Regions from separate parts of the Bacillus sp. GW823-FHT06A11 genome, predicted to be linked through region 3. Evidence: riboswitches for the same ligand, from Rfam matches in the RefSeq annotation. Region 3 holds a riboswitch; each other region holds the start of a gene.

Region 1 (2,270 bases), on a different contig from region 3:
TTAGCAAGCGACCAAAGCATTCTAGAAGAGGCATAAAGGCCTGAGTTTGCCGCAGATAAAATGGCTGTTAAGATAACGAAATTCATTATGTCAGCTGAATATGGCACCCCAATTCGTTCTAGAACTGCAACAAAAGGGCTCTCTAATACCCCTGCATCGGAAATAGGCAATAACGCAGATAAAACAACAATCGTTCCTACAAAAAAGATGATCAATCTCCACAGAGTAGTTCGAATGGCCTTCGGTATCATTTTTTCTGGGTTCGCTGTTTCTCCAGCTGCAATGCCTATTAATTCTGTTCCCGAAAAAGCAAAATTAACCGCAAGCATGGTCATCATAATGGCCGTAGCACCATGAGGAAATAAACCTCCACTTGTAAAATTAGAAAAGAATGGTGCTGCTTTTGAATGAGTCATTGGAAGAAACCCTAGCATTGCCGCTACTCCTAAAACAATAAAAATCACAATAGCTATAACCTTTATCGATGAAAACCAAAATTCGGATTCGGCGAAAAATTTAACAGTCAGGACATTTAATACAAAGATCAAAATGGCAAAAAGAGCACTCCATACCCAAATATTAACCGATGGAAACCATCGCTTCATAAGTAATCCTGCGGCTGTAAATTCAGACCCTAAAGCAACAGTCCAAGTTAACCAATACAACCAGGCTACTGTATACCCTGTACCAGGTCCAATGTATTTAACTGCATAACTATGAAATGCGCCCGTTTCAGGCATATGTACGGAAAGCTCGCCTAAACATAGCATAACTAGATAAACTACTAGCGCACCAATCAGATAGGATAGAATTGTTCCAAACGGGCCAGCTTGTTGAATAGTGTAACCCGAGCTTAAGAATAAGCCAGTTCCAATCACCCCACCAAGTGATAGCATGACTAAATGACGTGCTTGCATTTTCCTTTGAAATTCTCTCCCATTTTTGTTCTCCATTTCTACTCTCCTTTAGTTACTATCCAGAAAAAACAAAAACGCACTCTAAAAAAGAGGGCGTTACTGACAAATAAAAACGGAAGCTCTCATCTATCAGGATTATCACCCGCTGGAATTAGCACAGTGTCTACTTAAGCAGACCTGTTGCTGAGGTTTCATAAGGCCAGTCCCTCCACCTCTCTGGATAAGAAATATTTTTTTATAACCTTTTCAATCCATTTAATAACTGTCAAGATAATTCTGTTTTTTTTAAAAATATCTATTATAGAAATACAAAAAATAGAGTATTACTATAACTGCAACCCACTCCTTCTCGGGTATTATTTAAAAATCGAACATACACAACCTGATTTATTTATGATACGGTTCACAAGCACTTCCTCAAAATTTAATGCACTTCTAAATATCTTCTTACTTCTTTGGCTATGGGGTCACCATACATAACCATCAACTCAGGTATTTTAATACCCTCAAATATCAAAAAAACGTTATCTTTTCTAAACAAGCTAAATTAGAAAGGATGAGGTTTTCTTATGAATCTCTCGATTCAAGATGAATTATTACCATTTGCAGAATAATTACAACGATATGTTACACCTGTATTCTTAGAAGAACTTGCAAGAGAAATAGGATTTATAAGGCGAAGACTTAAGTTTTCTGGATCAGAATTAGCTGCTATTTGCATTTGGATTAGTCAACGGGCGGCAAGTGATTCCTTGGTTCGATTATGAGTGGGCTTCATGCAGCGGCAGGGCTTAGCCCTGAGGGACTTAATAAAACTCCTGTTGAAGTTTCTAATTGACTACAAAGTTGAGTAATAGAGGTAGTAGCGGTTTGTTGATTTAACCATACACACAAATATAAAAAATGATGCCCATGGCACTTGCGTTTTCATTTCATTCCGCCTGCTTTCTATAGCTAATTGATTAAGTGTAGTGGGAAACATATATCGATATAAATCTTTAGCAAATAAAGACAACTTTTGTTTTTGATAAATATTTATAAAAAGCACGTCACCTTTTCTCATTAACATAAGTGAATAGTAACGTGCTTTTAACTTCAAGAATAGTCTAAATCCTTAAGTTGATGGATGTGGGGTACCACCACATGCCCATCAAGCTAAAAATGGATTTTCTATGAAATTCCATTTTTTTGTTGTGCCACTATTACCGTTTCTGTTTCGTTATCAGATAAGCTCAAATTTCTTCCTCATCTTAAAGTGGAACAAATTTATTACTTAAATTGTCTATTTAGTACCCTTTTTAAATATGAATATATTTCTTAAAGTGACTTCAATAATTTTAAGTAAATCAAAAG
Region 2 (2,270 bases), on a different contig from region 3:
TTCAGAAAAGTGTTCTTGTTGTGTAAATATAAACATTTTATAAAATGTTTCAAGAAGGGTTTTTTTTATAAAATACTTCGTTTATAATGGAGGAAAATATCGACATGAGATTGATTGCTCATGTAACGGTTCAGTAGTGTTATGAAAAGATAAGAAGGGGTGCACGCGCATCCTTTTTTCTATGCAGATATTATGAAAGAGGTGGTATGATGGAATTAACATTAAATTCGACTGTATGTTTACACACGATTCAATTTCGAAAAGAGCAAAAGAATTATATTGTAAAAGATACAATTACAGGAGAAAAATATGAAATGCCGCCACTTTGGATTGATGCATTGGCAATGATGCGTGACGGTTTTTTATTGGGAGAAATTGAGGAGAAATTAAAAGAAGAGTATCCATCCGAAGAAGTGAATATGTTAGCATTCACGAGGCAACTGTTAGAACTAGAACTTGTTGAAATGGTAGATGGAGAAGAGATAGCTTGCACAAAGAAGAAAGAGATAGATTGTTTAGCTTGGGTGCGTCCTCGTGTGGAACAATTCTTTCTTAATTTAAATAGAAAATATAGAAGCAAAGACCAATAGTGGCCTTTGCTTTTTTTATAGGCTGTGTTTAAAAAATAACAGCAAATGCTCTTGCGAAAGCACCGTCACTATTTTTAATTTTTAAAGGTGCTGCTGAGAAAAAGAAACGTTTTGTTTCGATAGCATCTAGATTTGTTAAGTTTTCAATTAAGTAAATATTATTCCCTAGTAATATGTGATGAATCGGTGATGTTTCTGTTGTGACTTCATCAGGAGAAATGAAATCTAAACCGATAGATTTTACTTTTAATCGCACTAGTTCTTTAGCTAATTCTTCAGAAAGATAAAATGCTTCCTTCTCATAAGCCTCTGTATTCCATTTTGTGGATAGATTAGAATGAAAAATAACAATATCACCTTCTTTTATGTCAGTATTATGCAATACTGCCTTAGGTAATTTTCGCTCTTGAATATGTGTTACATCTATAAGAACAGCTTCACCTACAAATTGATCCAGCGGTAATTGATCGATGGTCGTTGCGCCTGAAATAAAATGCGCAGGAGCATCACAATGCGTGCCAACATGAACGACAGAATGAAAATCTGTAACTTGATAGCCTGATTCTTCAACACTTGTAACAGCTTCTAGTTGTATTTTAGGTGTTCCAGGAAATTGAGACATATTATTTTCAAATGTTTGCGATAGATCAATTACTTTCATTTTACATACCTCCAATATATGTTTTTCAAATAATAAAAAGCTCATCCTTCAGTATCAAGAAAGATGAGCTTTACATGCTAGTTGAGTTTTATCTTCCAAAATGCAATGCATTTTGCAGGAATTAGCACCTATTCAGTTTGTATAAACTGAGGTTGCTGGGCTTCAAAGGGCCGGTCCCTCTGCCTCTCTTGATAAAGAAGTATTCAGTTTTTAAAATCGGAATTTTCCGATAGTTAAATTGTAATTCATTTCCTTTTTTCGTGCAATACAAAATAGGTATTCACCCAAATAAAGCTGCTCGCATATTGTAGCTTATGTAAATAGAATGCTGCGAAGGAGTGAGTGCAGTGACAGGAAATGTATTAAATTATTATGCTGGTGGTAATACAGCTAGGGGATTTCACAATTTATACGAAGAGAATTTAAAAGGATTAGACAGATTATTTATCTTAAAGGGTGGCCCAGGAACGGGAAAATCTTCTTTAATAAAGGCAATAGGTCGTGAATGGATTGAAAAAGGATATGATATTGAATTTTTACATTGTTCTTCTGATAATAAATCGGTTGATGGTGTAATTATCCCAAAATTAAAAGTAGGAATTGTTGATGGGACATCGCCGCATGTTATTGAGCCAAAAATGCCAGGAGTTGTTGAAGAGTATATAAATTTAGGAATTGCTTGGGACTCAGATAAACTAAGAAAGCAGAAGTTAGAAATTGAAAGATTTGTTTCAGAAGCAAGCAAAGCTTTTCAGTCTGCTTACGTACGTTTTAAAGAGGCATTGGTTATACATGATGAGTGGGAGAAGATATATATTGATAATATAGATTTTAATAAAGCAAATGAACTAACCAATCAGCTAATCCAGAAATTATTTGCAGATAAAAGCGGGAGACAATCGCTTGTAAAACATCGTTTTTTAGGAGCTGCTACACCGAAAGGAGCAGTTGATTTTGTTCCTAATTTAACAGAAGGGTTACCACATCGTTATTTTATAAAAGGGCGCCCAGGCTCTGGA
Region 3 (2,270 bases):
AAAACCAGTAAGCGGGCTATATCCACCCGTCGCCAATAGTTCTAAATCACTTAAAGCAATGTTGTCTAATTTAATTTCTTTTTCAATTTGTGATACATCATATGTCTCATCTATACGGTTTACTAATTCGTTTACTGTGCTCATTTTCTATATCCCCTCTTAGCTTTATTTCAAGATTCATCTTATTGATAATGAAGACCACATTCGGTTTTCACTTTCCCAGCCCATCTACCATCTCTTGAATCGCCACCATCCCCTACAGGTAAAGTACATTTCTCACACCCAATACTTGGATAGCCAACATCATGCAACGGGTTATACGGCAAGCTATGTTTGTATACATATCGCCAAACTTCTTTCCACGTCCAATGAATGAGTGGACAAACTTTAATAGATTGAAAACGATGATCTTGATTTATAAACTTTGTATGCTTACGTGTTTCTGATTGTTCCCTTCTTAAGCCCGATATCCATGCTTTTTCCACGACTAATGATTTTTCTAAAGGTAAAATTTTTCTAATCTTACAACAAAGATTCGGATTGCTCTCCCACAGTTTTTCACCATGCAACTTCGCCTGTTCATCAAGTGTAAGTTCTGGCTGCTTTTCTATAATATTCAATGAAGGAAATCGTTCCCTCACTCTTTGAATTAATTCATATGTTTCTTGAAAATGAACATTTGTATCCAAAAATACAACTTTAGCAGATGGATTTACTTGGTTTATAAGGTGCAGCAATACCATACCTTCCACCCCAAAGCTACATGCGTAGACGATTTCATCTTTATACTCTTCATAAGCCCAATTTAATACTGATAACGCGCCTTTTGTTTCATCTTCTTCCGAAAACGAAACAACATTTTCTTCCCACGTTTCATACGTCAACATGTTTTTTCCCCCTGTAAAAGCAAAAAGACGGTTTTAACCTAATGAAAATAGGTTAAAACCGCCTCTAGTTTTTCTAGTCAGCGCTTTTCACTTTAAACGTACTTTTTCACTTTTCTCTAACTGAATTACTTTTCCATCTTGCACAACAATTGTAATTGAGCCATATTTCATATCAGCAAGCATCGCTTCAATCTTCTCGGATACTTCATCAAAATGTTCCCGTACACCCACGCGAACAGCCCCCCTTTTTATTCATAAAAAAAATCTTTCCCATTTCGAAAAGACTGTTCGGTAATATATTTTACCTTATCTTTCAAAATGGATTCCATTTTGCTGGATTTAGCACCTTGCTTTCTATAAGCAGGTTGCCGAGCTTCTTCGGGCCAGTTCCCTCCGCTTCTCTTGATAAGCTTTGTATTTGTATTTTATCACAATTCTGTTTTTTTTCAATCCTAGTTTTCCGATATATTTTAATTATTTTATTTTACAAAAAAGGAATTGCCCATCCGAACAACTCCTTTTTCTATTTAAACAAGCTCTTTAATACGTATGCGATCGTTCCCAATAATATTTTCATATGTTTCGCGTTCCACAACTACTTGCGATGTTCCGCCTTTTGCAAAGACAACGGCTGGTCTTCGAATCCGATTGTAATTATTCGCCATCGAGTACCCGTAGGCTCCTGTACAGGAAACTGCTAGTAAATCAGCAGAAGCGACTTTCGGTAAATGAATATCCCAAATCAACATATCTCCGCTCTCACAACATTTCCCCGCAATCGAAACGAGTTCTTCATTCTCATCATTCCCTCGATTCGCTAACATTGCTTCATAACGCGCACTATATAAAGCAGGTCTTAAATTATCTGTCATTCCACCATCGACTGATACATATTTCCGAATACCAGGAATATCTTTCACAGACCCAACTGTATAAATTGTTGTCCCAGCATCACCTACAATGCTACGGCCTGGTTCAATCCATATTTCTGGCAATGGATATTCACATACAGTAAATTGTTCTCTCACTGCACTTGTTACAGCTCGCACATATGTCTCAAGAGTTAACGGTGTATCCGACTCTGTGTAGCGTATTCCAAATCCCCCACCTACATTTAACACTTTTACTACATAGTTTGTTTGCTCTCTCACTTCTTCTAAAAATTGGCGAAGAACTTCAATCGCTCGAACAAAGCCAGCTGTTTCAAATATTTGCGATCCGATATGTGAATGAATCCCTAGCACATTATAATTGGATTTTTGTAAAGCAAATCCAATTGCCTGCATCGCTTGACCGTTTGAAACGCCAAATCCAAATTTCGAATCATCTTGGCCTGTTGTAATATATTCATGTGTGTGCGCCTCTACTCCAGGCGTTACACGA

Evidence for each region. Region 3 has a riboswitch for S-adenosylmethionine ahead of AC1Q8L_RS05130 (YezD family protein). Riboswitches for the same ligand answer to the same signal wherever they lie in the genome.
Region 1: another riboswitch for S-adenosylmethionine. It lies ahead of mmuP (S-methylmethionine permease); the one in region 3 lies ahead of AC1Q8L_RS05130 (YezD family protein).
Region 2: another riboswitch for S-adenosylmethionine. It lies ahead of AC1Q8L_RS25230 (cyclase family protein); the one in region 3 lies ahead of AC1Q8L_RS05130 (YezD family protein).

Annotation. Positions count from the first base shown of each region.
Region 1 is NZ_JBXAHS010000012.1:61,257-63,526, reverse strand. Features, by position in the region: gene mmuP (S-methylmethionine permease) at 1-953, opposite strand, end outside; SAM riboswitch class I at 1,037-1,144, opposite strand; partial or broken gene AC1Q8L_RS28885 (IS4 family transposase) at 1,487-1,731, shown strand; partial or broken gene AC1Q8L_RS28880 (IS4 family transposase) at 1,707-1,956, opposite strand.
Region 2 is NZ_JBXAHS010000007.1:79,017-81,286, forward strand. Features, by position in the region: gene AC1Q8L_RS25225 (hypothetical protein) at 210-590, shown strand; gene AC1Q8L_RS25230 (cyclase family protein) at 619-1,251, opposite strand; SAM riboswitch class I at 1,337-1,449, opposite strand; gene AC1Q8L_RS25235 (PRK06851 family protein) at 1,599-2,270, shown strand, end outside.
Region 3 is NZ_JBXAHS010000001.1:1,038,555-1,040,824, forward strand. Features, by position in the region: gene sat (sulfate adenylyltransferase) at 1-144, opposite strand, end outside; gene AC1Q8L_RS05125 (phosphoadenylyl-sulfate reductase) at 183-887, opposite strand; gene AC1Q8L_RS05130 (YezD family protein) at 975-1,118, opposite strand; SAM riboswitch class I at 1,191-1,299, opposite strand; gene lysA (diaminopimelate decarboxylase) at 1,415-2,270, opposite strand, start outside.